Regions from separate parts of the Acidovorax sp. Q11 genome, predicted to be linked through region 1. Evidence: predicted binding sites of a transcription regulator. Region 1 holds the regulator's gene; the other holds the start of a gene.
What was found. Region 1 encodes HrcA, which represses chaperone genes, less so after heat shock. Its sites were predicted from a motif close to TTAGCACTCNNNNNNNNNGAGTGCTAA; they were not measured.
Positions count from the first base shown of each region.

Region 2: a site for HrcA is predicted at 11,302-11,328, ahead of ACYZGB_RS13345 (co-chaperone GroES). Genes of this name have one in related genera too.

Region 1 is NZ_JBUDZG010000040.1:10,985-26,159, forward strand. It holds gene pth (aminoacyl-tRNA hydrolase) at 1-202, opposite strand, end outside; gene ACYZGB_RS20805 (50S ribosomal protein L25/general stress protein Ctc) at 365-1,000, opposite strand; gene ACYZGB_RS20810 (ribose-phosphate pyrophosphokinase) at 1,162-2,136, opposite strand; tRNA gene ACYZGB_RS20815 (tRNA-Gln) at 2,184-2,260, opposite strand; gene ispE (4-(cytidine 5'-diphospho)-2-C-methyl-D-erythritol kinase) at 2,291-3,148, opposite strand; gene ACYZGB_RS20825 (lipoprotein insertase outer membrane protein LolB) at 3,189-3,686, opposite strand; gene ACYZGB_RS20830 (tetratricopeptide repeat protein) at 3,719-5,479, opposite strand; gene mutM (bifunctional DNA-formamidopyrimidine glycosylase/DNA-(apurinic or apyrimidinic site) lyase) at 5,527-6,342, shown strand; gene ACYZGB_RS20840 (dynamin family protein) at 6,491-8,452, shown strand; gene mutY (A/G-specific adenine glycosylase) at 8,449-9,522, shown strand; gene rapZ (RNase adapter RapZ) at 9,563-10,426, opposite strand; gene recN (DNA repair protein RecN) at 10,426-12,096, opposite strand; gene ACYZGB_RS20860 (NAD kinase) at 12,099-12,998, opposite strand; gene hrcA (heat-inducible transcriptional repressor HrcA) at 13,027-14,031, shown strand; tRNA gene ACYZGB_RS20870 (tRNA-Ile) at 14,082-14,158, shown strand; tRNA gene ACYZGB_RS20875 (tRNA-Arg) at 14,365-14,441, shown strand; gene greB (transcription elongation factor GreB) at 14,521-15,087, shown strand.
Region 2 is NZ_JBUDZG010000015.1:10,906-26,080, forward strand. It holds gene zwf (glucose-6-phosphate dehydrogenase) at 1-1,396, opposite strand, end outside; gene pgi (glucose-6-phosphate isomerase) at 1,578-3,140, shown strand; gene ACYZGB_RS13310 (AGE family epimerase/isomerase) at 3,250-4,488, shown strand; gene ACYZGB_RS13315 (GNAT family N-acetyltransferase) at 4,534-4,965, shown strand; gene ACYZGB_RS13320 (SMP-30/gluconolactonase/LRE family protein) at 5,056-5,985, opposite strand; gene edd (phosphogluconate dehydratase) at 6,087-7,856, shown strand; gene eda (bifunctional 4-hydroxy-2-oxoglutarate aldolase/2-dehydro-3-deoxy-phosphogluconate aldolase) at 7,847-8,503, shown strand; gene ACYZGB_RS13335 (DUF805 domain-containing protein) at 8,737-9,036, shown strand; gene groL (chaperonin GroEL) at 9,176-10,828, opposite strand; gene ACYZGB_RS13345 (co-chaperone GroES) at 10,923-11,213, opposite strand; gene ACYZGB_RS13350 (hypothetical protein) at 11,490-13,208, opposite strand; gene ACYZGB_RS13355 (FG-GAP repeat protein) at 13,485-15,175, shown strand, end outside.

The DNA of each region.
Region 1 (15,175 bases):
TCATGAAGGTCTGGGGCTGCAGCAGCCACACGCTCTGGCCATGCACCGTGGTGCGCGCCACGAGTCCGTGGTAGCTGCGCTCGGGCACCAGCGTGGCCTTGAGTTCGCGCGCCAGGGCGTCAATCCACCAGAACCCGGCGTTGTGGCGGGTGGCTTCGTAGTCGGGCCCCGGGTTTCCAAGGCCTACAAACAGCTTGATCATGGGCGGGATTATCCGTGCGCGAAAGGTGGCGGAGAGGCGAGGTTACGCAGGTGCTGCGCGGGAGCTGAAAAACAAACGGCCCACCGAGGTGGGCCGTTGGTCAGGCCATATCCGCCGAGACGGGGCCTGGATGGAAAGGCAAGTGGATCAGCGATGGGCTGATTACTTCTTGCCCTTGCCCTTGCCCTTGGCATCGGCAGCAGGTGCTGCGTCAGCGGGGGTTTCCACGACCACGACTGGGGGCACAACAGACACCAGCACGGGGTTGTTGTTCTGGCCGCCGCGGATCTTGGCCGTCACGCCCTTGGGCAGCTTGACGTCCTTCAGGTGCAGGGAAGCACCCTTTTCCAGCTTGGACAGGTCCACAGCGATGAATTCGGGCAGGTCCGAAGGCATGCAGGTCACGTCCAGTTCGTTCACGACGGGGTTGACCATGCACTTGTCCACCTTGACGGCGTTGGACTCTTCTGCACCGCTGTAGTGCAGTGGCACCTTCAGGTGCAGCTTGGTCTTTTCGTCCACGCGCTGGAAGTCGATGTGCAGCACCAGTTGCTTGTAGGGGTGGTATTGCACGTCGCGCAGCACGACCTTGGCGGTGGTGCCGGCCACTTCCATGTCCAGCACGCTGGAGTGGAAAGCTTCCTTCTTGAGGGCGTGCCACAGAGCGTTGTGGTCGATCTCGATCAGTTGGGGTTCGGTGGTGCCACCGTACACGATGCCGGGCGTCTTGCCCGAGTTGCGCAGACGGCGGCTCGCACCCGTACCTTGCTTGGCGCGCTCAAAAGCGACGAAGTTCATAGTTAGCTCCTGGAAAGAGGCGACCGCGACCAGTCATCCTCTGTTTTAAAAAGGCTTGCGGCATCATCGCCGCCCGCCCACTGGTTGTTCCCAAACAGACAACAAGCCTCCCGAAGGAGGCTTGTGTGCAACCGCTGTGCATCGCTCCCGGCGGGAGCGGGTCAGAACAGGTTGTCTTGGTCCGAGAACAGGCTCATCACCGACTCACCCTTGGCAATGCGCTGGATCGTCTCGGCGATCAGCGGGGCCACGGAGAGTTGGCGAATCTTGGTGCATCCCTTGGCGTTGTCGCTCAAGGGGATGGTGTTGGTCACGACCACTTCATCCAGGGCCGTGCCCTTGGCGATGCGTTCAATGGCGGGACCCGAGAAAATGGGGTGCGTGCAATACGCGTACACGCTCTTGGCGCCGCGCTCTTTCAGCACTTCGGCAGCCTTCACCAGCGTACCGGCGGTGTCGATCATGTCGTCCATGATCACGCAGTTGCGACCTTCGATTTCGCCGATCACGTGCATCACTTCCGACACGTTGGCCTTGGGGCGGCGCTTGTCGATGATGGCCAGATCGCAGCCCAGCTGCTTGGCGAGGGCACGCGCACGCACCACACCGCCCACGTCGGGCGAGACAACGATCAGGTCCTCGTAGTTCTTCTGGCGCAGATCACCCAGCAGAACCGGAGAGGCGTAGATGTTGTCCACGGGGATGTCGAAGAAACCCTGGATCTGGTCAGCATGCAGGTCCATGGTCAGCACGCGGGCCACGCCCACGGCCTGCAGCATGTTGGCCACGACCTTGGCGGTAATGGGCACGCGGGTGGAGCGGGGGCGGCGGTCCTGGCGGGCGTAGCCGAAATAGGGGATCACGGCGCTGATGCGCTCAGCCGATGCACGCTTGAGCGCATCGACCATGATCAGCAGTTCCATGAGGTTTTCGTTCGTGGGCGCGCAGGTGGACTGCACCACGAAAACATCGCGCGCACGCACGTTTTGCTTGATTTCGACGGTGACTTCACCATCAGAGAAGCGACCCACATCGGCTGCACCCAGGGTGGTGCCGAGGTGCTGGGCAATTTCAGCTGCCATGCCAGGATTGGCATTGCCAGTGAAAACCATGAAGTCGGGGTGATTGGCTTGCATGAGAGTCCCAGCAATCTGAAAAAAAAGCCCGTACGCGAGAAGATATTTGGCAGGGGAAGAAGGATTCGAACCTTCGCATGCCGGAATCAAAATCCGGTGCCTTAACCAGCTTGGCGACTCCCCTACACAGGTCAACTGCCGAAAGCAGCCAACCTTAATTCTCGTCTGATGCCCACCCTGTCAGAGGATGAATCATCAGGTTTTCACATGCTTTGACTTGCCAGCCTTCGGGGGCGTTTTTCAAGTCCACTTCATGTGACATTTGCGCAAACACTGCACTTCCAGAGCCTGTCATTCTAGCCTGTAATCCTCGGTCTCTAAGCCATTCGATGGCTTGCGTGACTTCTGGGCAAATGGCCTGAGCAACTGGCTGCAAGTCGTTTCGACCGAAGTCAAGGTATTCTGCAGCAAAGCCTAAGATTGTAGCACTATCTGAATCGCGTTTCAGATTCGGGGACGAAAAAATTAATTTTGTCTCCAAACCTGCTGCGGGCTTCACGATGGCAAAGCGCGCTTGCGGCAGTTGGTGTGCTTTCTCAAGCGGCGTGATTGTCTCACCAATTCCTTCCACCCAAGCGTTGTTGCCGCGTAAAAAAAAGGGAATGTCTGCACCGAGCTGCAAGCCGATCGTTTCCAGTGCGCTGCGTGACAGGCCCAGGCTCCATAGCTGGTTCAAAGCGAGCAATGCTGTCGCGGCGTCGGACGAGCCTCCGCCCATGCCGGCTTGGGCGGGAATGCGCTTGAGAACGCCGATGTGAGCGCCCAGTGTGCAGCCCGTAGCGGCTTTGAGTGCGTGTGCCGCTCGCAGTGTCAGGTCCATTTCGGGCAATGGGGCGCCCAAGTCTTCCCTGGAGATGCTGCCATCGGCGCGCCGTTCGAAGTGCAGGGTGTCGCACCAGTCCACCAGCATGAAGACCGACTGGAGCAGGTGGTAGCCGTCGGCGCGTCGCCCGGTGATGTGCAGAAACAAATTGAGCTTGGCCGGAGCCGGCACGTCGTACAGCGCTTGCATCGCAGAATGGGAAAGGGTTGCGTAGGCTGAAGGGATCGCCTCAGCGGGTCAGCACAATGCGCAAAATGGCTTGTGGGGTGGGCTGTTCGCGCCGCGCTGTGAGGCGGCCGTCCGGCATGCCAGACAGATCGGCCTGCCAGCCGGGGGCTGTGGCCTGGGTGCCGTTGAGCCAACTGAAAAGGGCTGCAATCGGGATCCGCGTGCCTGTCACGTCCAACAACAGCGTCTCCAGCGAGTCCGAAGTCCGTGTCTCTTGCCCGCTCTGCAGCGATGCCTGGCCATCTTTCCATTCCAGTTGGGCAATGCGGTTTCCAAACGGGCTAAAAAGCACCAAGCCGCCGCTTTCAGGGTTGCCCTGCAGCTCAAATGTGGCGGAGAAGGACTGCGCTGCCTGCCCATCGACCTGCAGGGCAATCCGCCCGCGCCAACTGTCTTCTTCTTGAGATGCCTTTGGAACAGGTTGGGCGCAACCTGCGAGCCACAGCACACAACAGATGATCCACGACACCACCCAGCCGCGTTGAAGGGCGGTACTCAACTCCAGGCGAAGCCCTCTGCCGTGGGGGTGCATCAAAGCCCCGCCCCAAGCCGCTTGAGTGTTTCTTTGAGTGTGTCGTTGTCAGGGCTGATGCGCTGTCCTTCTTTCCAGACTCTGGTGGCCCCTTCCTTGTCGCCCAGGCTCCACAGCACCTCGCCCAGGTGGGCTGCTATTTCTACATCTGGGCGGGCCTTGTAGGCGGTTTCCAGAAGGCGTTTTGCATCGGCCTTGTTGCCCAGGCGGAATTCCACCCAGCCAAGGCTGTCCATGATGAACGGATCATTCGGCGCAAATTCCAGCGCTTTCATGATCAACTGTTTGGCCTCCGCCAGTCGAAGCCCCCTGTCTGCAAGCGAATAGCCGAGCGCGTTGTAGGCGTGGTGGTACTGGGGCTGGCGAGCGATCACTTGGCGCAGCAACTGCTCCATGGTGTCCGGGTTGCCCATTTTTTCGGCCAGCATTGCCTGGTCATAGACCAGTTCGGCGTCGTCCGGGGCCAGTGCCACCATCTCCACTTGCACTTGGTAGGCTTCTTTGTACAGGCGCTGTTCACGCAGCAGTTGCACTTCAGCCGACAGCTTCATGCGCTGGTTTTCGGCCGAGGTTCCTGGCAGGCTGCGCAGCAACGCCCGTGCCTGTGCGAGTTTGCCTTGCCGTGCCAGCAGCGAGGCCCGGCGCATCTGGGCACCAAACACTTCGTCTGCGTTGTCAATGCGGCCCAGCCAGGCTTCAGCGGCCGCAAAGTCTTTCTTTTTTTCTGCAATTTGTGCGTAGAGCAAGTAGGCCTGGGTCAGGCCTTTTTGCCGCACCTCCGCGTCAGAGGTGGCCGAGGCCAGGTCGATGAAGCGCTGCAGGGAGACTTCAGCGGCGGGCAGGCGGTTGTCCTGAAACTGCAGTGTGGCGACCACGAGCCAGGCCTCCGCCAGATCGGGTTTCTCCTTGGTCACGGCTTCCAGCTGGCGGCCAGCATCGGGATAGCGCTGCAGGCCCAGCAGTACGCGCGCATAGGCCATCCGCAGCTCGGGCACAGGCTGTTTGGCCAGCGCCTGAATCACGATGGGCTCTGCTTCTGCGACGCCTTCGTCCAAGAGTTCCAGCGCCAGCCGCGCGGCATCCTCGCTGGCGTTGTCCAGGTCCTGCGCCTTGCGCGCTGCATTCAAGGCGCCGCCCTTGTCGCCAGCAGCCAAGCGCAGGCGCCCCAGTGCAACCCAGGCAGCAGGGCCTGTCGCGGGGTTGGTCAGCTCGTCTACGAGGGCCTGTTCGACGACCTTGGCTGCCAGCGCCTTGTCGCTGGCGCGTCCATACATTTGGGGCAGCGCAGACAGCGAGGCCGCCTTGGCGCGAGGCGGGGACTGTGCGAGTTCCTGCCGCAACAGGTCCGGGGTTTCTCCAATGCGGTTGAGCGCCACCAGGATTTGCAACACATAGCGGTTGGCTTCGCGGGATTGGGGCAGGGCCTCTTTCCATGCCCGGGCTGCAGCCAGGGCGTATTCGCCCGAGCGGGCTTGCAGGGCAATGTCCGCCGCCCGTTGGTAGAGCTGGCCGTCGGCGCTGCGGCGCGCGGCTTCGAGCATGAACGCGTAGCCAGCGCCAGGGTCACCTGTGCGTGCGCTGACTTCGCCCAGAAAAATTTCGTAGAACAGCTCAGCGTCCAGAGCCGGGTTGGATGCAGCCGGTGGCACACTGGTGGTGGCGCGGTTGACGCTGCTGGGTTGCTGGGCCCATGCGGATTGGGCGGCAACCGCCACTGCGGCAGCGAATGCGGCGGTTCGAAAGCTGTGAAAGAGCACCATCGGGCCATAATAATCCATGCCTGTGAAGCCGTTGCCCGGCCCTATGTATGCCTGAGTTGCCCGAAGTGGAAGTGACCCGCCGCAGCTTTGCCGAAGCGATTGCGGGAGCCAAAATTCAAACCGTGGTTCTGGGTAAGCCACTTCGCTGGCCCCTGGGCTGTGACCCCCTGTCGTTGGTGGGTCAGCAGGTCGTGGGGCTGCGCCGGCGGGGCAAGTACCTGCTGGCAGACACCAGCGGGGGGCTTTTGCTGATCCACCTGGGCATGTCGGGCAGTTTGCGTTTTGCGTATGGGTTGCCAACAGCTGGGCCGCACGATCATTTTGATCTGGTGACGGACAAGGGAACCCTGCGACTGCATGACCCGCGCCGGTTTGGAGCAGTCGTGTTTGCAGCGGGTGAACAAGCCCCCGTGGCCGTGAAGCTGCTCGGAGCCCTGGGCATGGAGCCTTTGTCGGACGCTTTCTCTTTGCCGGATTTTCAGGCAGGTCTGAAAAAAAGCCGTGTGCCCATCAAGCAGCTGCTGCTGGCTGGCCATCTGGTGGTGGGTGTCGGCAATATTTATGCATCCGAAGTGCTGTTCATGGCGGGCATCCGGCCCACGGCGGTGTCCGCTCGCATTGGGGCAGGGCGGGTGCGCCGTTTGTACGAAGCCATTCGTGTGGTGCTGGCGCGTGCCGTAGATCTGGGGGGGAGTACCTTGCGCGATTTTTCGAATGCGGAGGGCATGGCCGGGCACTTTCAGACCACTGCCAATGTATACGGGCGCGAAGGCGCCCCTTGTCACGTGTGCGGGACAGCGATAGGGCTTTTACGTCAGGGGCAGAGGAGCAGCTACTTTTGCCCCCAGTGCCAGCGGCCCTAGGTCGGCGCTGTTCAACGATTGGTGCAGAGACCAGCTTGGGAGTCGCATAAAAGCACCCGTGTCCGGGCTTGCAACAGCCTGCGTGCGGTCGATGCTATATTTTGTGTATGTCTACCTTGTAGGCCATTCATAGATCTGTGGGAGCAAAGTGGGACCTTCATTCAACGAACAGTTCGACCAGCATGGCGCCTGGCGGCGGGAGTTCGCCCAGCAGCTCAAGCGGCTGGCCGAGTGGATGTCCTCGCATGACCTGATGGATGCCGCTGTGCAGGAGCGACTGCATCGCCTGGAGGAGCAGGTCCGCAGTGACAAAGTCATGGTGGCCTTTGTGGCGGAGTTTTCCCGTGGCAAATCGGAACTGATCAATGCGATCTTCTTTGCTGACTATGGGCGCCGCATCATGCCTGCAAGCGCAGGCCGCACCACCATGTGTCCTACAGAGCTGGGTTACGACGCCACTGTGGCGCCCAGTCTCCGGCTGCTTCCCATCGAAACCCGCCTGCAGATGCAAGGTCTGGCCGAGTGGCGGATGAAGACCGAACGCTGGACAGAAATTCCCCTCGATGTTGGCAATGCAGACCAGATCGCCAAGGCCCTGGAGAAAGTGGCCGAGGTGCGCAAGGTCAGCCTGGACAATGCCCGAGCGCTGGGTTTCTGGCACGATGAGCTGACCGATGAGAACCCCGTGCCCGATGCCCAGGGCCTGGTGGAAGTGCCCATGTGGAGGCACGCCATCATCAATATTCCCCACCCGCTGCTCAAGCAGGGGCTGGTGATTCTGGACACTCCCGGCCTGAACGCAGTGGGCGCAGAGCCCGAGTTGACCGTCAACCTGATCCCGCAGGCGCATGCGGTGGTCTTCATTCTGAGTGCCGATACTGGCGTCACCCGCTCGGATCTTTCCATCTGGCGTGAGCATCTTGCTATATCGCCCGACAGCATGGATGCGCGGCTTGTCGTGCTGAACAAGATCGACACGCTGTGGGATACGCTGAACAGCGCCGAGCAGGTGCAGTCCCAGATGGAGCGCCAGTGCAGCACGTCGGCAGAGATGCTGGGTGTGCCGCTGGAGAGGGTGGTCCCCGTATCAGCCCAGAAGGGGTTGGTTGCCAAGATCACGGCGGATGATGTCTTGCTGGAAACCAGTGGTTTGCCTGTTCTGGAGGAAGCCCTGGCCAAAGGCATCATGGGTCGGCGCAGATCTATTTTGCGGGCGGCCGTTTCCGCAGGGGTGGCCAGCCTGCGTACAGAGACTGGACGGGTTATCAACATTCGCCGCCGGGATCTGGATGACCAGATGGCCGAGTTGCGCAGCCTGCGAGGCAAGAATGCCTCGGTGATCGAATCCATGCGCCACCGTATTGAGCAGGAGCAGCGTGAATTCGATTTGAGCACCGCCAAGATCCAGGCTGTGCGTGCTGTGCACCTCAAGCTCTTGCGGGATGTGTTTCAGCAACTGGGCGCCAAAGCGCTCAAGGCTGAGTTGTCGGAGTTGGCGCAGACGCTACAGCAAAAAGGCCTCAAGCTGGGCGTCAAGAAAATCTATGTCCAGACCTTTGACAAACTGCGTGGAACGCTGGACAAGGCGCAGGCCTCAGGCACAGAAATTCAGGCCATGTTAGGCGGGACCTTCCGTCAGCTCAATGCCGAATTCGGGTTTTCGCTTCAGGTGCCCACGCCGCCCCAGCTGGAGCACTTCACGCATGACCTGAACCAGATCGAACAAAGCCATCTGCAGTACCTTGGGGTAGGCAATGCGTTGAAACTGGCGCAGCCGGAGTTCGCAGAGCGGCTGGTGCGGGCTCTGGCCATGCGGTTGCGCACGGTATATGAATCGGCCGCCAACGATCTGGAGTTGTGGAGCAAGTCGGCGACAGCGCAACTTGATGCGCAATTGCGCGAGCGCCGACGTAGCTTTGCGCGTCGCATCGAGGCGGTGGACCGCATACAGCAAGCCGCCAGCGGGCTGGTGGAGCGTATTTCGGAAATTGAGGCGGGTGAAGAGGCCCTGGGCTCGCTGGAGCGCAGGCTGCAGGAGCTTACCTCCCAGCTGATTGCCTTGCCGGGCCTGGAGTCCGCAGCTTCCGACGCGCATCTTGTGTCGGCATGATTGCGCCCGCAGAGGGCGCGCGCGTCGCCGAACGCGTGGTGGCATGGCAGGCCACCCATGGCCGCAACCACCTGCCCTGGCAGCAAACCCAAGACCCCTATCGGGTATGGCTGTCAGAGATCATGCTGCAGCAAACCCAGGTCAGCACGGTGCTGGACTACTACGCACGGTTCCTGGCACGATTCCCGGACGTCAGCGCCTTGGCAAACGCGCCCCAGGACGAGGTGATGGGGCTTTGGAGTGGTTTGGGCTACTACAGCCGGGCACGCAATCTGCACCGTTGTGCACAGAAGGTCGTAGCTGATCACGGGGGAATGTTTCCTCGCACAGCGGAGATTCTGGCGACCCTGCCAGGCATCGGCCGATCGACGGCGGGAGCCATTGCTGCATTCTGTTTCTCGGAGCGGGTGCCGATACTGGATGCCAACGTGCGGCGGGTGTTGACGCGCCTGCTGGGGTTTGACAAAGACATGGCGTCTGCCGCCAACGAACGCCTGCTGTGGGGGATGGCGGAGTCGCTGCTACCCACCAAAGACCTGGCCCAAGCAATGCCCCGATACACCCAGGGGCTCATGGACCTGGGGGCCTCGATTTGTACTCCACGCGCTCCCCGCTGTTCCGACTGTCCCTTGATGGAGTCATGCAAGGCGTTGGCAGATGGTGACCCAGAGCGTTATCCCGTCAGGACGCGGAAACTGGTCCGCAGATCCGAGTCGTGGCAGTTGGTAATCCTCCGTGATGGCCTTGGTCGCGCCTGGCTGCAACGGCGCCCGCCAACGGGCATTTGGGCAGGCATGCATTGCGTGCCTGTCTTTCCGGGGGATGCTGAGTGTGGTGCTTTTGTGGAAAGCCTTGGCGACTCGTCACGGTACTTGCGGGAAGAGCTGTCTCCTTTTTTGCATGTGCTCACACACAGGGACTTGCATCTCCATCCGATACTGATCAGTGGGGATTTCGCGGGAGATGCCCTGGGGGATGGCGAGTGGCTCGGGCCGGACCAATGGCCGTCTGTGGGCTTGCCTGCCCCAATCCGCAAACTGCTGGACGCGACCCAAGCCCGGTTGTGGTGACGGCTTGAGGGCCTTTCGCAGCCCGACCTCCGCTCTATGGTCAGCGGCCGTCGAGTTCCCGGTGGCGCTTCAACGCCGTCCAGCGGTCGCTGAAGGCCTCGGCGAGCCGTTCCACCAGATAGACCGAGCGGTGCTGCCCGCCCGTGCAGCCAATGGCGACTGTCACATAGCTTCGGTGGTTCCTGTCGAGCATGTCCAGCCAATGCGCCAGGAACTGCTCTATGTGGGCGCGCATGAGGTTGACGTCGGGCTGCAGGCGCAGGAAGTCCGCAACCGGTTGGTCTAGCCCCGTCAGATCGCGCAGCGTCGGCTCGTAGTGGGGGTTGGGCAGCATCCGCACGTCAAAGACATAGTCTGCATCCATGGGGATGCCGCGTTTGAATGCGAAGGACTGAAACACCAGGGTCAATTGCCCTTGCGCAGTAGACATCAGGCTTTTGACGTAACTTTGCAGCTGCGACGCCCGTATCGTGCTGGTGTCGATGACATGCGACTGCTCACGCAAGTCGGCCAGCAGTTCGCGCTCCAGTTCGATGATCTGCACCAAGGCCCGTCGTCCCTGTTGGAGATCGTCATGGGAGAGGGGGTGGCGGCGGCGTGTTTCGGAGAACCTCCGCACCAGGGTGTCGATGGTGGCATCCAGAAAAATTGATTGCACGGCCACCCCCTGGCTGCGCAGGCGATTCAGCTCCTGGGGGACCTGGTGCAGCGAGGTCGCGCTGCGCACGTCCATGGCGATGGCTACCCGGTTCCCGTGGTGGCGATGCTCGAGCGCAACGAAGGTGGGCAGCAGCTCGGGTGGGAGGTTGTCTACGCAGTAGTACCCGGCGTCTTCCAGGGCATGCAAGGCCACGGACTTCCCTGAGCCCGACATCCCTGTGATCAGGACAATTTCAAGTGCCATCAGTCATTCCCTGCCAGGGTTGTTGAGACATGGTTCAGCATCTCACGGGCGTGGGCCAGGGTGGTGTCTGTTGAGCGCTCACCACCCAGCATGCGCGCAATCTCGACAACACGCTGCTCTTCCTGAACGGCCAGTACCGTGCTGCTGGTGCCGGTGGGGCTCTTTCGTTTGGCCACCTTGAGATGGTGGTGCGCGCAAGCCGCGACCTGGGGGAGATGGGTCACAGCCAGGACCTGGCGGTCCTTGCCAAGTTGCTGCATCAACCGGCCCACGGTTTCAGCGACAGCGCCACCCACGCCAGAATCCACCTCGTCAAAGATGAGGGTGGGCGCCATGCCCAGCTCGCTCGTGGTGACAGATATGGCAAGCGAGATGCGTGACAGTTCACCGCCAGAGGCAACCTTGCCAATCGGTTTGGGGCTCATGCCTGGATGGCCAGCGACCAGAAAGACCACATCATCCATTCCGTGGGCTGCGGGTTCCTCGGCACGGGTCAGGGACACCTCAAACCTTCCGCCCTCCATGCCCAGTCCATGCATGGCTTGGGTGATGGCGGTCGATAGCTTGGGGGCCGCCTTGGCACGCGCCTGCGACAGCGCCCGAGCTGCTGCCTGGTAAACCTTGGCACTGGTTGCCTCAGCGGCTTGCAGCTGATCCAGGTCGGTGGCTGCGTCCAGTTGGTGCAGCTCGGCCTTCCAGTCCTGCAGCAGCGCCGGCAAATCCCCGGGTGCCCGCTTGTATCTGCGGGCGAGGGTCATCCACTGCGACAGGCGTGCATCCAGTTCAGCCAGGCGTTGTGGATCAATGTCGGCATGCCGCAGGTACGAATGCAGCGAGTGGACTACGTCGTTGGCTTGTGCAAGGCTCGATGCCAGGATATCGGCCAAACTGACAAATTCGGGTTCGATGTGCTCCTGGGTTTGTAGAAGCAAATGTGCCTTCGTCAGGGCGCTGAGTGCGCCGGCCTCATCGGCTTGCAGGGTTTGGACAGCCCCATCAGCTGCATCCAGAAGCGCTTGTGCGTGCGACAGCCTTTTGTGTTGCGCATCCAGCTCATCCCATTCACCGGTGGCGGGGGCCAGCTTTTCCACTTCACTGATTTGCCATTGCAGACGTTCGCGCTCCTGCTGCAAGGTGGCCTGGGCCTGGCGTGCCTGCTGCAGGGCCTTCTGGTCCGTGCGCCACTGAGACCAACGGAGTTGGGTGTCGGCGGTGCTGGTGCCCGCAAACGCATCCAGCAACCCGCGCACTGATTCAGGGCGCGTAAGGCTCTGCCAGGCGTGTTGTCCATGGATGTCGAGCAGCATGTCCCCCAGTGCGCGCAACTGTGCTGCCGTGGCGGGGGTTCCATTGATCCAGGCGCGGCTTTTTCCCTGGGCATCCACTGTGCGCCGCAGCAAAAGCATGTCGTCAGAATCAAACCCGGCTTCTTCCAGCCAAGGCCGGACATGCTTTGGGCAATCGAATTCAGCGCAGATGTCTGTGCGGGGGCTGCCCTCGCGCACAACCCCTGCATCCGAGCGCGCACCCAAGGCCAGTTGTAAAGCATCGATCAGAATGGACTTGCCCGCCCCAGTTTCGCCGGTCAGCACAGTGAAGCCAGGCTGGAGTTCAAGTTCCAGTGTCTGGACAATCACAAAATCACGCAACGTGATCCGCCGGAGTGCCATGGTCAGGAGCCTCCCTCATTCCAGCGCAGCTTTTTGCGCAGCGTTGCAAAGTAGTTCCATCCCTGCGGGTGCAGGAACCGTACACAGTGCTCTGACCGTTTGACCAGGATGCGGTCGCCGTGGAGCAGAGAGGCCAATGACTGCATGTCAAAGTTGGCGCTGACATCGCGTCCGCTCACCACCTCTACGGCCACCTCCGTTGCATCGGACAAAACGATGGGTCGGTTGGACAAGGTGTGCGGTGCAATGGGCACCAGCACCCAACCCGGGATGGATGGGTGCAGCATGGGGCCGCCGGCTGACAGCGAGTAGGCCGTCGAGCCGGTAGGCGAGGCGATGATGAGTCCGTCGGCGCGCTGATTAGCCACCAGCCGACCGCCCACTTCTACCCGCAACTCCACCATGCCTGAGGTGGCGCCGCGGTTCACGACCACATCGTTCATGGCAAGGGCTTCAAACACTATTCGCTCATCACGCACCACAGTGGCATGCATCAGGGGGCGGAGATCCTCTTCGTATGCTCCCTTGAGCATGGGTGAAAGGGTCGCCTGATAAGTGTCAAACGGGATGTCAGTGATAAAACCCAGCCGCCCCTGGTTGATCCCAATCAGCGGCGTTCCAAACCGCGCGAGCCTGCGGCCGATGCCCAGCATCGTGCCGTCCCCACCCACTACCAAGCCCAAGTCGCACCGGGCCCCGATCTCGTCTACATTCAGCGAGGGGTAGTCATGCGTCAGCCCTGCGTTGCTGGCGGTCTCCGCTTCCAGCGCCACCTCACAGCCCTGGCGTTCGAGAAAGTGGGCGATGTCTTCCAAGGCCTGGCGAGAGCTGTCGCCCGTGGAGCCCGCAGATGAAGCTTGGTACTTGCCTATGAGTGCGACATGGCGGAAATTGGACGTCATCGCGAAATTACATCATTAAAATCATTCCATGCTCGATGACCGCGCCAAGTTGTTGCTCAAAGCCCTGGTCGAGCGTTATATCGCCGACGGACAGCCGGTGGGGTCCCGGACCCTGTCCAGGGCTTCCGGCCTGGATTTGTCGCCTGCCACGATCCGTAATGTCATGGCTGATCTGGAAGAGCTGGGGCTGATCGCAAGCCCTCACACTTCGGCGGGTCGAATTCCCACCGCGCGGGGCTACAGGCTGTTTGTGGACACCATGCTTACCGTGCAGCGAGATCCATTGACGGCGCCCCAGCTTGCCCCGGAGCAGCCGCAGAAGGTGATCGCCAACGCGGCGCAGCTGCTTTCCAATCTGTCGCAGTTTGTGGGTGTCGTGATGGCGCCTCGGCGCACCTCCGTGTTTCGCCACATCGAGTTCTTGAGGCTCTCCGAGCGGCGCTTCCTGGTCATCATCGTCTCGCCCGAGGGCGATGTGCAGAACCGGGTGATCTTTACCGAAGCGGACTACTCCCAGTCTCAGCTCATTGAAGCCTCCAACTTCCTGAACGCGCACTACGCGGGGCTCGCGATGGAGCAGGTGCGCGAGCGACTGAAGTCTGAGGTGGATGTGCTGCGCGGCGAAATTGCGTCGCTGATGCAGGCGGCGGTGAACGTTGGGTCCGAAGCATTGTCGGAGGCACAGGATGCAGTCGTCATCTCTGGCGAGCGCAACCTGCTGGCAGTCAGCGACTTTTCCAGTGACATGGGCAACCTGCGGCGGGCCTTTGATCTCTTCGAGCAAAAGACGCAGATCTTGCGCCTGCTCGATATCTCCAGTCAGGCCGAAGGTGTGCGCATCTACATTGGTGGGGAGAGCCAGGTCGTGCCTTTTGAAGAGTTGTCCATTGTCAGTGCCCCTTACGAAGTAGATGGCACGGTGGTGGGTACGCTGGGAGTGATCGGCCCCACGCGCATGCCGTATGACAGGATGATTCAGATTGTGGACATCACCTCCAAGCTCGTCTCCAACGCGCTCAGCCATCGCAAGTAAGCCCCTACAATACGGCGCTTGCCCCGTTGTATAGCGCTGGAGCATGGCTTGGGGCGTTAGCTCAGTTGGTTAGAGCAGAGGACTCATAATCCTTTGGTCGTTGGTTCAAGTCCAACACGCCCTACCACCCATCGGTCGCATGGGGGGTCATCGTGATCAAAGCCATTTTTCAACGGCAATGTGCCCTGTTTCTCTTTGAGACGCCTTGGAGTGCATTACAATCGTGGCTTGCGCTGAATTAGATTTTGTTTGCGATAGCCACTACCAAGTGGAAGCAAGTAAAAAAAATGATTTCAAGGGTCGCCAAGAAATCATGCTATAATTCAAAGCTTAGCGGCTGTAGCTCAGCTGGATAGAGTACTTGGCTACGAACCAAGGGGTCGTGGGTTCGATTCCTGCCAGCCGCACCAATGTTTAAAGCCTGCAATCGCAAGATTGCAGGCTTTTTCATTTGTCCGCGCGCTTTGCGCTGATCGGGAGTATCTGGCGATGAGCAAGGCTTTTACCAAAGAGACCGATGGTGCTGATGACGATGAGTTGGCGTTGCCGCCGTTGCCTGCCGGAGGCAAGAACTACATCACGCCCGAGGGGTATGCGCGTTTGCGGGATGAGTTGCTCGACCTGATCGACAACGAGCGCCCCAAGATGGTGGATGTGGTGCATTGGGCGGCGAGCAACGGCGACCGTTCCGAGAACGGCGACTATCTGTATGGCAAGAAGCGCCTGCGCGAAATTGATCGGCGCATCCGGTTCCTGACCAAGCGACTGGAGATCGCCGAGGTGGTCGATCCCGGCCAACATGCAGGAAGCGACCAGGTCTTCTTTGGTGCGACGGTGACCTATGTGGACGACGAAGGTGTCGAGCGCACCATTACCATCATGGGCATTGACGAAGCCGACAGTCGCGAATCGCAGGTCAGCTGGATTTCCCCTGTGGCGCGAGCGCTGCTCAAGGCCCGTGTGGGGGACGAGGTTCAGCTGCCAACCCCCGGTGGCGTTCGCCATCTGGAGGTGGTGGAGGTCCGCTACCGAGCCTGTCAGATGTTTTGTGTGTGAGGCATAGCATGTCAACAAGGAGCATGAATGCCACGCAAGACGAAGACAACCGCAGCAGCGGACAAGGCGGCGCAGCCGCAATTCTCAG
Region 2 (15,175 bases), on a different contig from region 1:
GGCCCCAGCTGCCCGCAGGGTAGGGGCGGGGGCCTGCCGGGTCGTTCTTCCAGTATTGCAGGATGGGTTCCACCCAGCGCCAGGCTTCTTCCTGCTCGTCGCTGCGCACGAACAGGTTCAGGCGGCCAGCGATCACGTCGAGCAGCAGGCGCTCGTAGGCGCCCACGCGCTCGGTGCCAAAGCGCTGGTCAAAGTCCAGGTTCAGGTGCACCTGCGACAGTGCGGGTTCCGTCTGGTGCTGGGCGGCGCCCTGGGCCATCAGGTGCAGTTCCAGCCCGTCCTTGGGCTGCAGGTTGATCACCAGCCGGTTGGCAGCGCCTGCAGGCGTCTTGAAGATGGGGTGGGGCACGGGGCGGAAGTTGATGACGATGTGCGCATCGCGCCCCGCCAGCCGCTTGCCGGTGCGGATGTAGAACGGCACACCCGCCCAGCGCCAGTTGCTGATTTCGGTGCGCAGCGCCACAAAGGTCTCGGTGGCGCTGCCGGGGGCCACGCCTTTTTCTTGTGCATAGCCGGGCACGGGCTGGCCCTGGTGGTTGCCCGCCGCGTACTGGCCGCGGATCACATGCTGGCCAATGGTTTCCAGCGTCCAGGGCTTGAGCGACTGCAGTACCTTGAGCTTTTCGTCGCGGATCGCGTTGGCGCTGGAGTTGATGGGCGGCTCCATGCCGATCGCGCACAAGAGCTGCAGCGCGTGGTTCTGCACCATGTCGCGCATCGCACCGGTCTGGTCGTAGAACGCGCCGCGCGATTCCACGCCCAGCTCTTCAGCAATCGTGATCTGGATGTTGGCAATGGTCTCGCGGCGCCACAGGGGCTCGAACAGCGCGTTGCCAAATCGCAGCGCAAACAGGTTCTGCACCGAGGGCTTGCCCAGATAGTGGTCGATGCGGAAGACCTGCTCTTCCTTGAGCACGCGGCGCAGGGTGTCGTTGATGGCGCGGTTGGACTGCAGGTCGTGGCCCAGGGGCTTTTCCAGCACCACGCGGGTGGTGGGGCCGTTCAGGCCCACGGCGGCGATCTGCTCGCACACGTTGGTGAACAGGCTGGGCGCGGTGGCCACGTACATCACCACCGAGTCGGCGCCGCGTGCCTTCAGCGTCTCGGCCAGGCGTTCGTAGTCCTGGGTTTTGGACAGGTCCATGCGCAGGTAATTCAGCAAGGCCGCAAACCGCGCAAACTCGTCCGGTGTGGGGCGCTTGGCCAGTTCCACGCTGTCGAACCGCGACTGGATCAGGCTGCGGTATTGTTCGTCGCTCAGGTCGTCGCGCGCCACGGCGATGATGCGCCCGCCCTCGGGCAGCGTGCCATGGCGGAATGCCTGAAACAATGCGGGCATGAGCTTGCGCCAGGCAAGGTCGCCGGTGCCGCCGAACAGGACGAGGTCAAAACTCATGGTGTCTCCGTGGTGGGTGTGTCGTTTTGCTGCGTGGAATTGTAATCACGTTACATAAATTTGTGGCCTTCTTTGCTATGTTCCTGCTGCTTGTAACCCAAAAGAATCCGTAAAACTCGTTGAATTTCTGTAATCAAGTTACCATTCCGGCGCATTTCCAACCCCAGACGACATGACCCTCATGCCCACCCGTTGCGACCAGACTGCCCTTTGGCCCCTGCTGGCGGCCCACTTTGACGCCCAGGGCCGCAGCCTGGATATGCGCCAGGCCTTTGCGCAAGACGCGGGTCGTTTTGCGCATTTCAGCCAGCAGGCGCCCCACGTGTTTGCCGACCTCTCCAAGAACCTGTGGAGCCGCGAGACCGAAGCCCTGCTACTGGATCTGGCCCGCGCCTGCGGGGTGGAACAGCACCGCGATGCGATGTTGGCGGGCGAGGCCGTCAACACCACCGAAAACCGCGCCGTGCTGCACACGCTGCTGCGCCGCCCGGCCGGCGTGGCCCTGCCCGGTGATGTGCCCGAAACCGCACAGCGTCTGGCCGATGTGCACCACACGCTCGATGCGATGCTGCAGTACGCCGAGCAGGTGCGCAGCGATGCCGCCATCACCGACGTGGTGAACATTGGCATCGGCGGATCGGACTTGGGCCCGCACATGGCCGTGCGCGCGCTCGAAGAGTTCCGCACACCGGGCAAGCGCTTTCACTTTGTCTCGAACGTGGACGGGCACGAGTTGCACCATGTGCTCAAGGGTCTGCGGCCCGAGAGCACGTTGTTCCTGGTGGCGTCCAAGACCTTCACCACGGCCGAGACCATGACCAATGCGCGCTCTGCGCTGGCCTGGTTCGATGCCCAGGGTGGGCGCGATGTGGCGCGCCACTTTGCGGCACTCACCACCAACATCGAAGCCGCAGCGGCCCTGGGCATCACCACCACCTTCGGCTTCTGGGACTGGGTGGGCGGCCGCTACTCGCTGTGGTCGGCCATTGGCCTGCCCATTGCCATCGCGATCGGTGCCCAAGGCTTCCGCGACTTCCTCGCGGGTGCGCATGCCATGGACGAGCATTTCCGCACCGCGCCGCTGGCGCAGAACCTGCCCGTGCGCCTGGGTCTGCTCGATGTCTGGTACCGCAATTTCCACGGCTTCACCAGCCGCTGCATCGCGCCGTACCACGCCGCGCTGGGCCGTTACTCGGCCTACCTGCAGCAGCTGGAGATGGAGAGCAACGGCAAGCGCGTGGCGCAAGACGGCAGCACGCTGGCCTGCGTCACATCGCCCGTGCTCTGGGGCGAGCCCGGCACCAACGGCCAGCACGCGTTCTTCCAGATGCTGCACCAGGGCGCCGATGTGCTGCCGCTGGAGATCGTGGCCGTGCGCAAGGACTCGCACCCGCTGCCCGGCCACCAGCAAAAGCTGCTGGCAAACGCCCTGGCGCAAACGCAGGCGCTGATGGTGGGCAAGGCCAGCGACGACGGCCACCGGCACTTTCCGGGCAACCGTCCCAGCACCCTGATGCTGCTCGAATCACTCACCCCCACATCGCTGGGCGCGCTGATTGCACTGCAGGAGCACCGCGTGTTTGTGAGCGGCAGCCTGTGGGGCATCAACAGCTTTGACCAGTGGGGCGTAGAACTGGGCAAGGTGCTGGCCAAGGACTTGGAAGCGCGGCTGGAGAGCGGTGATGTGGCAGGGCTCGATGGCTCCACGGCGGGCCTGCTGGGCCTGTTGCGCAACGCGACTTGACCCAGCACCGCACCGTCCTCGGAGTAGCTCCGGCGCCAGACCGGGTGCTCCACTGCCAGAAACCAGCGCGGTTTCTGGCCCACAGCCAACACATCAGGAGACACACGCCATGGCGATCCCGCCCCTGCCAGACTTCCGGTCCGCAGCCTTTTTGCGCCAGCATCTGCGTGACACCATGGCGTTCTACGCCCCCGTGGCCACGGACGCGAGCGGCGGCCAGTTCCACTTCTTCCTGGACGACGGCACGGTCTACAACACGCATACCCGCCATCTCGTCAGCGCCACGCGTTTTGTGGTCACGCACGCCATGCTCTACCGCACCACGGGCGAGGCACGCTACCAGGTGGGCATGCGGCACGCGCTGGAGTTTTTGCGCACTGCGTTCCTTGACCCTGTTGATCGTGCGATGGGCGGCTACGCCTGGCTGATCGACTGGCATGAAGGCCGCACCACCGTGCAAGACGCCACACGCCACTGCTATGGCATGGCCTTTGTGATACTGGCCTACGCCCGCGCATATGAGGCGGGAGTGCCCGAAGCCCGCCAGTGGCTGGCTGAAGCATTTGACACCGCCGAACTGCATTTCTGGCAACCCGCCGCAGGCCTGTATGCCGACGAGGCCAGCCCTGATTGGCAGCTGACCAGCTACCGGGGCCAGAACGCCAACATGCATGCCTGCGAAGCCATGATCTCGGCCTTCCGCGCCACGGGCGAGCGCCGCTACATCGAGCGTGCCGAGCAACTCGCACAAGGCATCTGCCAGCTGCAGGCAGCGCTGTCCACCGTCGCCAGCGCCCCCGCTGCCGAAGGTTGGGTGTGGGAACATTTCCACGCCGACTGGTCCGTGGACTGGGACTACAACCGCCACGATCGCAGCAACATCTTTCGCCCCTGGGGCTATCAAGTCGGCCACCAGACCGAATGGGCCAAGCTGCTGCTGCAACTCGATGCGCTGCTGCCTGCCGACTGGCACGTGCCCTGTGCGCAGCGCCTGTTCGATACCGCTGTGGAGCGCGGCTGGGATGCCGAACACGGCGGCCTGTACTACGGCATGGCGCCCGACGGCAGCATCTGCGACGACGGCAAATACCACTGGGTGCAGGCCGAGAGCATGGCGGCTGCAGCGGTGCTGGCTGTGCGCACGGGCGATGAGCGCTACTGGCAGTGGTACGACCGCATCTGGGCCTACTGCTGGGCCCACTTTGTGGACCATGAACATGGCGCGTGGTTTCGCATCCTGCACCGCGACAACCGCAATACCACCCGCGAGAAGAGCAATGCGGGGAAGGTGGACTATCACAACATGGGGGCGTGTTATGACGTGTTGGGGGCGCTGGGAGGGGTGTGAGTAAGAATGATGGCTATCGGCCAATTTCGGGCAAGGGAGTCACAAGTGTCACTCGAATGGAAACTCTCTACTGATGGGATCGACTGGGAAGAACTTTCTGCCCTTTATCGAGCCGCCCCTTTGGGCGAGAAGAGCCCGCTTCATCTGCAGAGGGTCTTCTCAAACAGCATGTTCAAGTGTTTCGTCTACGAGAATGCGAAGCTCGTAGCGGTGGGGCGCGCGCTCGCAGATGGTGCAGATTGCTCGTACATCTGCGACATTGCGGTATCGCCTGGTCATCAAGGTACAGGCCTCGGCAAACAGGTTGTCAGCAAGTTGATGGAAATGTCATGCGGACACAAGAAAATCATCTTGTATGCAGTTCCTGGCAAAGAGCCTTTCTATAGAAAGTTTGGCTTCTTGCGAATGAAGACTGCCATGGCCATTTTTGAGAATCAGAAGCAGCAAGTTGAGAAGGGCTACCTCAGTGAAGCCTAGTTCTTCTGTCGTGAGGGTCGGCGTAGGTGGTAGGTGCCAACCTTCGGGAAAGCCAAACGTCTGCAATGGTCCTTGAACCGCCCAGCGTCCTTAATACGTGAAGAGGTTCACTGGTAGCCCAGCAGTCTCCACCCGCACGCTGAACAGCGACCCTGCCGGCACCGCCGCCTCCTGCTCCTCCACCGGCCGCCCCGCCCGTGCCGACGTGATGAACAACGTCCGCAAATCCTCCCCCCCAAAACACACCATGGTCGGGCACTGCACCGGCACGGTAGTGCGCTGCAGCACCTCACCCGCTGGCGAAAGCTGCAACACGCAAGCCCCTTCGTACATCGCCACCCAGTAGTTGCCTTCCACATCCACTGCCGCACCATCGGGCCGCCCACCGTAGGGCTGGCCTTCCATCTTGCGATCGAACTGCACCCAAGGGCGGCGGTTGGTGATTTCGCCCGTGGCCACATCGAAGTCGAACTGGTCGATGCGATGCTCCGGCGTGTTCGACCAGTACAGCGTGTGGTTGTCGGAGCTGAAGGCCAGGCCGTTGGCGGTGAAGTTGTCGCCTGCCATGCGGCGCACGCGGTAGCCGGTGGCGCTGGTGGCATCGGCCTGCAAGCACCACAGCGCGGCATGGGGTGCCGTGCGGGGCGTGATGACCGAGCCCGCCCAGAAGCGGCCTGCGGTGTCGCAGCGGCCGTCGTTCAGGCGCAGCACCCTGGTGTCGTGCTGCTCAGGTGGGAGCAGGGCCAGGCAGGTGAGGGCGGTGGGGTTGGCGCTGTCCTTCGCCGTATCCAGAAGATAGAAACCGTTTCGTAACCCGATTACCAATCTCCCACCCGCTGCTGGCGCGCAGCAGCCGGGCTCACTGGGCATGCGCCATTGTCGGTGGCGGCCGCTTTCGGGATGCCATGCGTGTATTGCTTGACCCTGAATGTCACACCAGTACAGGGATTTCTCCGTGGGGTGCCAGAAGGGGGATTCGCCCAGTTCGGACGGCGGCAAGGGCAAGGTTTGCAGGGGCATGGGTTGAATCGAGGTGGTTATCGAGTTACATTCTAGGGCCTCAGATAACAGGCGCCAGGGGTAACGCCCTGGGGCCGAGCCACCCACCGATGGAGACCTCCATGCACCCAGTTGTAGCGCGCGTGACCGAGCGCATTGTCCAGCGCAGCGCAGACACGCGCGGCGCCTACCTTGCTGGCATTGACGCCATGATCGCCCGCAAGCCCGCGCAAGACCGCATGGGCTGCGCCAACCTGGCCCACGCCTATGCGGCGCTGCCGGGCTCTGACAAGTTCAAAGTCACCGTCGAAAAGGCCCCCAACATCGGCATCGTCACGGCCTACAACGACATGCTCTCGGCCCACCAGCCCTACCAGAGTTACCCCTCCGTTTTGCGCGACGAGGCTGCCCAGCATGGCGCCACGGTGCAGGTGGCCGGTGGCGTGCCTGCGATGTGCGACGGCGTGACGCAGGGCACGCCCGGCATGGAGCTGTCGCTGTTCTCCCGCGACGCCATTGCCATGGCCACGGCGGTAGCGCTATCCCACGATGTGTTCGATGGCGCGCTGCTGCTGGGCGTGTGCGACAAGATCGTGCCCGGCCTGCTGATCGGCGCGCTGCACTACGGCCATTTGCCTTGCGTGTTTGTGCCTGCAGGCCCCATGGGCACAGGTCTTTCGAACAAGGACAAGTCGAAGGTGCGTGAGCAGTACGCGCAGGGCCTGGTGGGCCGCGACGAGCTGCTCAAGGCTGAATCGGCTGCGTACCATAGCCCCGGCACCTGCACGTTTTACGGCACGGCCAACAGCAACCAGATGCTGCTCGAAGCCATGGGCCTGCATGTGCCCGGTGCGGCGTTCGAGTCGCCCGGCACTGAGGCGCGCGAAGCCTTCACGCGGCAGGCGGTGCGCACGGTGCTCGACATCGGCAAGCGCGGCAACCGCTTCACGCCCATCGGCAAGCTGGTGGACGAGCGCTGCATCGTCAACGCCATGGTGGCCTTGCTGGCCACGGGCGGCTCCACCAACCACCTGATCCACTGGGTGGCGATTGCGCGCAGCGCGGGCATCCTGATCGACTGGACGGACTTTGACGAACTCTCGTCCGTGGTGCCGCTGCTGGCCCGCGTGTATCCCAATGGCGATGCCGATGTGAACCAGTTCCAGGCTGCGGGCGGCCCGCCCTGGATCCTGCGTGAGCTGCTGGCGGGTGGCTTCATGCACGCCGATGTGTTGAGCGTGAACGCGGGTGGCATTGCCGATGGCGGCAAGAGCGCACCCGCCGTGTCGGGTGACACCTCGGTGCTGCGGCCCGTGAGCGCGCCTTTCTCGCCCACCGGCGGCCTGCGCCTGCTGCAAGGCCGTCTGGGCCGCGCAGTGATCAAGGTCTCGGCCGTGCCGGAAGATCGCCACATTGTCGAAGCCCCTGCCCGCGTGTTCGATTCGCAAGAGGCTTTGCTCGCTGCCTTCAGCGCGGGCGACGTGAACCAGGACATGGTGGCTGTGGTGCGCTTTCAGGGCCCACAGGCCAACGGCATGCCCGAGCTGCACAAGCTCACGCCCCCGCTGGCTGTGCTGCAGAACCAGGGCTTCAAGGTGGCGCTGGTGACCGATGGCCGCATGAGCGGCGCATCGGGCAAGGTGCCCGCCGCTATCCACGTCACGCCCGAGGCACTGGCCGGTGGCCCGCTGGCCAAGGTGCGCGATGGCGACATCGTGCGGGTCGATGCGGTGGCTGGCACGCTCGATGTGCTGGTCGATGACGCCACCTGGGCGGCCCGTTCCCCCGCGCCCTACAACGCCCCGTCGCAAATCGGCTTCGGCCGCGAACTCTTCACCAACTTTCGCCGCCACGCGGGCGGTGCCGAACAAGGAGCCTGCACATGGCTGTAACCCCTGCTTCCACGCCTATGAATCCCCTCGACATCGCCAGCCATGGCCCCGTCATCCCCGTCATCGTGATCGACCGCGTGGAAGACGCGCTGCCCCTGGCCGAAGCGCTGCTGGCCGGTGGCGTGAAGGTGCTGGAGGTGACGCTGCGCACCGCTGCAGGCTTGCCCGCCATCGAAACCATCGCCCGCAACCTGCCCGAGGCCGTGGTGGGCGTGGGCACGGTGCTCAATGCCGATGACGCGCGCCGCGCGAGCGAAGCCGGTGCGCGGTTTGCCGTGAGCCCCGGCTACACCTCGGCCGTGGGCAGCGCCTGCAAGGGCCTGAACCTGCCGCTGCTGCCCGGCGTGGCCACGTCGAGCGAGATCATGGCGGCGCTGGCCGATGGGTTCTCGTTCCTCAAGCTCTTCCCGGCCGAGGCCGTGGGCGGTATTCCACTGCTCAAGTCCTGGGCCAGCCCGTTTGGGCAGGTGAGCTTCTGCCCCACGGGGGGCATCACCCCCGCCACTGCGTCCAACTATCTGGCGCTGCCCAATGTGCGCTGCGTGGGCGGCTCGTGGCTTACGCCCACCGACGCCGTGCGCGCGGGCGACTGGGCGCGCATCACCGAGCTGGCACGCGCCACGCAGGCGCTGCGCAAGGCGGGTTGAGCTGGGCTGAAGCAGGAAAATACAGTCAAAATGGCCGCTTCCGCCTGATGGATATGCCTTTGTAGCTATAAAAAATATAGTGAACGGCTGCCTGTGTGCCGCGTGCGACCCACACCGTGCGACGGCGCCCAGCAATTTCCACCCATGTCTGACGCAGAGCCCCCCTATCATGGCGCGGGGGCTTGGTCCCCCACATCGCTGGTTTGCTTTTCAACCAAGAGAGGGAGTGCACTGTGGATTTTGTTTCTGCTGTCAAAAGCTGCTTCGCGCAGTACGCGGGTTTCTCCGGCCGCGCGCCACGCTCGGAGTTCTGGTGGTTTGCCTTGTTCCAGGTGGTGGTGCTGGTGGTCACCGGCTTTGTGAGCGAGGTGCTGTACGGCATTGCCGCGCTGGCCCTGCTGCTGCCCGCCATCGCCGTGGGTGCGCGCCGGTTGCATGACATTGGCCGATCGGGCTGGTGGCAGCTGCTGTCGCTGACCGGGATCGGTTCGCTGGTGCTGATCTACTGGTGGGTACAGCCCAGCGGCGACTGATTTTTGCGGGATGCGGGGCCTTACAAGCAACCCGCCACGCCATAAAAAAACCCGCAGGCCGTGAAGGCCTGCGGGTTTTTTGTTGGGCGCTGCCTGCGCAGTCAGTCAGCACGCTGCTGGCTGCGCGGGGGGCGGGCAATTACATGCCCATGCCGCCCATGCCACCCATGCCGCCCATGTCGGGCATGCCGCCGCCAGCGCCGGCTTCGTCCTTCGGAGCCTCAGCCACCATGGCTTCGGTCGTCAGCAGCAGCGATGCCACGGAGGCAGCGTTTTGCAGAGCCGTGCGGGTGACCTTCGTGGGGTCCAGAATGCCCAGTTCGAGCATGTCGCCGTACGTGTCGTTCGATGCATTGAAGCCGTAGTTGCCCTTGCCGGCCAACACAGCGTTCACCACCACCGAGGCTTCGCCGCCGGCGTTGTTCACGATTTCGCGCAGGGGGGCTTCGATGGCCTTGAGCACCAGCTTGATACCGGCTTCCTGGTCGGCGTTGTCGCCCTTGACCGAGTCGCCCACAGCTTGCTTGGCACGCAGCAGAGCCACGCCGCCGCCAGCCACAACGCCTTCTTCCACAGCTGCACGCGTGGCGTGCAGTGCGTCTTCCACGCGGGCCTTCTTTTCCTTCATTTCGACTTCGGTGGCAGCGCCGACCTTGATCACGGCCACGCCGCCAGCCAGCTTGGCCACGCGCTCTTGCAGCTTTTCGCGGTCGTAGTCGGACGTGGCTTCTTCGATCTGCACGCGCACTTGCTTGACGCGGGCTTCGATGTCAGCAGCAGCGCCAGCGCCGTCGATGATGATGGTGTTTTCCTTGCCCACTTCGATGCGCTTGGCTTGGCCCAGGTCGGCCAGCGTGACCTTTTCCAGGGTCAGGCCCACTTCTTCAGCGATGACCTTGCCGCCCGTCAGGATGGCGATGTCTTCCAGCATGGCCTTGCGGCGGTCGCCGAAGCCAGGAGCCTTCACAGCCACAACCTTCAGGATGCCGCGGATCGTGTTGACCACCAGCGTAGCCAGGGCTTCCCCGTCAACTTCTTCGGCAATGATCAGCAGGGGACGGCCAGCCTTGGCGACTTGTTCCAGCGTAGGCAGCAGGTCGCGGATGTTGCTGATCTTCTTGTCGAACAGCAGCACGAAGGGGTTGTCCAGAATGGCGGATTGCTTTTCTGGGTTGTTGATGAAGTAGGGCGACAGGTAGCCGCGGTCAAACTGCATGCCTTCCACGACGTCCAGTTCGCTTTCCAGCGACTTGCCGTCTTCCACGGTGATCACGCCTTCCTTGCCGACCTTGTCCATGGCGTCAGCGATCAGCTTGCCGATGGTTTCGTCGGAGTTGGCGGAGATCGAACCCACTTGGGCGATTTCCTTGGAGGTGGTGGTGGGCTTGGAAGCCTTCTTCAGCTCGATCACCAGGGCGGCGACAGCCTTGTCGATACCGCGCTTCAGGTCCATCGGGTTGATGCCAGCAGCCACGTACTTGAAGCCTTCGCGCACGATGGCTTGTGCCAGCACGGTGGCGGTGGTGGTGCCATCACCAGCGTTGTCGCTGGTCTTGGAGGCCACTTCCTTCACGAGCTGGGCGCCCATGTTCTGCAGCTTGTCCTTGAGTTCGATTTCCTTGGCCACGGACACACCGTCCTTGGTCACGGTGGGGGCGCCGAACGAGCGCTCCAGCACCACGTTACGGCCCTTGGGGCCCAGCGTGACCTTGACCGCGTTGGCCAGGATGTTCACGCCTTCAACCATGCGAGCGCGGGCTTCGCCGCCGAAAACTACGTCTTTTGCTGCCATTTTTGGCTCCTAAAGTTGGATTCAAATTCGCTGCCTGCGCCTATCCAGTAAGCGCTTGCAGCTATGAAAAAGTGAGTAAACGACCGAGAAGGAGTTACTTCTCGACAACTGCGAACAGGTCGTCTTCTTTCATGACCAGCAACTCGTCGCCATTGACCTTGACGGTCTGGCCCGAGTACTTGCCGAACAGAACGCGGTCGCCGACCTTCACGTTCAGGGCGAGCACTTCGCCCTTGTCGTTTTTCTTGCCAGGGCCCACGGCCAGCACTTCACCTTGATCAGGCTTTTCAGCAGCGTTGTCAGGGATCACGATGCCGGAGGCGGTCGTGGTTTCGCTTTCGATACGCTTGACGATCACGCGATCGTGCAGAGGGCGAAGGTTCATTGCAATGCTCCTGTTTTCAGTAAAAAAGCTGACGTACTCAGTGCCTGGGCATCCAGGCACTCCCAAACTTCCGACAGGCGAGGTGGTGTTAGCACTCGTCTGAGGTGAGTGCTAATGATAGGGGCATTTATGGCCGTTTCAAGACACTCCCTGCAGACGCCTGGGGGTTTGGGAGGCAAAAAAAGGGGTGAAGGCCTGCTGAACGCCGCCGCCCGGGTGGGGGCAGAGGGCGAAGGTGCCGGGTGACAGGCGTTGGGCGGGTTGCCGGGGCGGCCGTCACAGGCCCTGCAAAACCTGGGTGTGCCAGGCCTGCAGGGTTTCCTGCCGCTCGCGGCGCGCGGTGTCGTCGGCTTCCTGGGCGTCTTGCTGGCGCTGCAGCTGCAGTTGCTTGAGCAGGGGGAGCAGGTCGGTGTGCCGGGACTGTGGCCCGGGTGCACTGGTGCTGTTGCCCGTGACCTGGTTGTTTTGCACCCTGAGCGTGTGCAGCGAGCGGGACGCGGCCTGGGTGAGTGTGGCGCGGATGGCCTCGCCGTTGTCATAGGCCAGGTGCGCCTCCGTGCTGCTGCTGTCCTCCACCTTGTTGTAGAGGTAGTTCTGTGACGCCGAGGTGGTGTCCAGCCGGGGTGCTGCCGACACCAGCAGGGACTGGTGGTAGGCGGCGACGAGCTGCGCGGTCTGGGTCTGGCTGACAGCCCGGTTGCGGCTGGAGCTGCCCGTGATGTGGGTGGACTGGTTCAGCGTGTAGTGGAAGGTGTCGAGTTCCTGCGTGCGGCGCGGGTTGGTGGCCCGCGTGGTGGCCGTGATGCTGGCGTCAAAGTCCGCCAGGCCGGTCAACAGGCCCTGGTCTTCTTCGCCGAAGGTACCGGGCAGGGTGTGCAGCGCGGTGCCGGGTTTCAGGCCGCCGCCTGTGTGGGGGGCGCCGTAGCGGCTGTGCATGGCGGCAAAGCTGGACTTGAACAGGTCCACCAGGGCCTGCCGGGCCTGGCCGCGTTCTGCCGCCTTGTCGATGCGGCCCAGGCAGTGCTCGACAGCGTTGGCCCTTTGCGCATCTGTGCCCCACTGCGCGGGCTGGCGCAGGTCGGTCGCCATCTTCACCACGCCGTCACGGCTTCGCAGCTGCACCGCGCGCCGGTCTCCATCGACCTGAATCTGCGCGCCCAGCGTCAACACCCGGTTGCCATCTCTGTCCTTGCCATACATCTCCGTCTGGAGTTCCAGCCGGGTGAATGCCTTGCTGTCGAACCGGAGCAGCTCTTCCACATCCAGCTTCGGGTCGTCACCCGACAGCCCCTGCACCGCCTTGTCGAACCCGCTGGCCAGGGCCTGGAGTGCTTCACGCTCCTGCATGCTGAGTTCTCCCTCCACCACGATCTCGACCGACATGCCCGCGCCGGAGGCGCTGGGCTCGCGCTGGTCGTGGATGGACAGGCGGACCCGGGCGCCAGACCGCGTCTCGATGGAGAGTTCCACACTGCCACTGGGGCGGCTCTTGAAGGACCAGAGCGCATCCGTGGCCTTGCCCTGGACCCGGTCGGGCGAAGCGACGGCAGCCATGTCCACCACGGTTTGCCGGTAGCCCACGCCCGTGCTGGCCACCTGCCCCAGCAGCGCAGAGCCCAGGCCCGCCAGGCGGCCCTGCTGTGTGGTGCCACTGGCGTTGCGGCCCATCACCTCGGCCAGGGCGTTGTCAGGGGCTTGTTCCCACACCTGCATGCGCCCGCCCCGGGCCTGCATGTCCAGCAGTGCTTCGTAGGTGGCGGGGGCCGTCTCCAGGCTGCCTGGCATCTGCGTGATGTGCAAGAAGCGTTGGTTGCCCTGCACGGCGGCGCTGGCGATGTTGCTGGTACTGCTGCTGGGTGCGCTGGGTTTTTGTGGGGTGACCGGCGCTGGCTGCGCCGCTACCGGGCGCGTTGCTGCCGATGGGGCGGGGGTTACTGTGGGGCTCCACGCCGTTGCCAGCGCGGGGGAAAGGCTGGACAGGCCGACAACACTCATGGGTGGTCTTTTCTCGTTGGTTTTATCCAGGGTTTATCGGCAGCGGGCCGCAGAACTGAAAGGGAAAGGCGAAAGGGGCAGGGCGCAGTCCCGCCTGTCAACCCCGCTTCGGTGGGGTGGGTGTATGGGGCTGCAAAAACTAGAGTGCCTGGTGGCCTGCCGGGCCACCGTCCCTGTCCTGTGCGCGGAGAACCTTTGATGCCTCGATCTGCCCCCCTTCACACCGAAACCCCCTGCCCGCAGCGCCGAAAGGGCGCGTGGGTTTGGCTCCATGGGTTGCCACACCCGGGGGGGCAGCCCGGGGCACTGGCGGGCATCCGCCGCTGGGCGGCCCGCTGGCTGGTGGGGGTGGCCGCTGGTGTGCTGGCCGCTTGTGGTGGGGGAGGCGGCGACGCCGTGCCCGCCCCGCCGCCTGCCGCAGTGCTGCACCCGGTGGGCGGTCAGGTGTCCGGGCTTGCGGGCGTGCTGGTGCTTGCCAATGGCACACGCGGGGAGTTGACCATCACCGCCAGCGGCAGCTACGCCACCCAGGTGGCGCATGGCGAAGCCTACGACATTGTGGTGCGCACCCAGCCCATCGGGCAGACCTGCCTGGTGGAGAACGGTACGGGCGTGGTGGCAGGGCCGGTCACCAATGTGCAGGTCCGCTGCACTGCCAACACCTATGCAGTGGGCGGGACGGTGGTGGGCCTGGCGGGGGCGCTGACTTTGCGGCTCAATGGCATGTCCGACCTCGCGCTGACCACTGACGGGTCATTCCGCTTTGCCCTGGCCGTGCCCCATGGCAGCACCTATTCGGTGGCCGTGCAGGTGCAGCCCCTGGACCAGTTCTGCGAGGCCAACAGCGCCACCGGTGTGGCCTTGGCACCGGTGACGCAGGTGCGGGTGACCTGCCGCACGATCGATGTGCCCCCACCGCCTCCGCCGCCTCCACCCATCGCCGCCGCCCCCCTGGGCCTGGGCATCACCTACGGGGCAAAGGCGTTGAACTTCTCATGGCTACCGGCCACCCATGCCACCAGCTACACCGTGCACGAAGACCCCGATGGTGCGGGCCCGCTGGCGGCCGCGCAGATCGGCTCCACCGCCACCACCGCGCTGGCGCATGCGGTGCCGGTGTTGCTGCACCAGCGGCTGAACGCCACCTACACGGTGCGGGCCTGCAACATCAGCGGGTGCAGCGTCCCGTCGGCCCCGGTGGCGGCAGACATGGTGCAGGCCATTGGCTATTTCAAAGCCTCCAGCACCGCAGCCGAAGCGCGGTTTGGGAATCGGGTGGCCCTGTCCGCCAACGGCACCACGCTGGCCGTCGGGGCCTATGGCGAAGCTGGCAACACGGGGGCGGTGTATGTCTTTACCCGCACTGGCAGCACCTGGTCACAACAGGCGCGGATCACTGCTCCGGGGGGCGAGGCCAACGACTACTTTGGCAACGCCGTAGCCCTGTCGGCCGACGGCAACACCCTGGCCATTGGCGCGGACGGCGAAAGCGGCGACCAGTCAGGAACCTTTGCGGTGATGCCTCCCAGCAACAACCTCGCCAGCAGTTCCGGCGCGGTGTACGTGTACTCCCGCTCGGGCAGCACCTGGTCGCAGCAGGCCTTCATCAAGGCCAACAACACCTTTGCCTTCGACCTGTTCGGCTCGTTTGTTGCGCTCTCGGCCGATGGCAACACCCTGGCTGTGGGCGCCTACTACGAGAGCGGCGACCTGACTGGCGCCCATGGCAATGCGGCGTTCGCGTCGTCAGGCGCGGCCTATGTGTTCAGCCGCACCGGCACCAGCTGGGCGCAGCAGGGCTACATCAAAGCCGCCAACGCAGGGGCGGGGGATTTTTTCGGGATCTACCTCAGCCTGTCTGGCAGCGGCGACACGCTGGCGGTGGGCGCGTTTTTTGAGCGCAGCGCCTCGGCAGCCACTCCGGCCGATGATTCCTTGCAGGACGCGGGGGCTGCCTATGTGTTCCA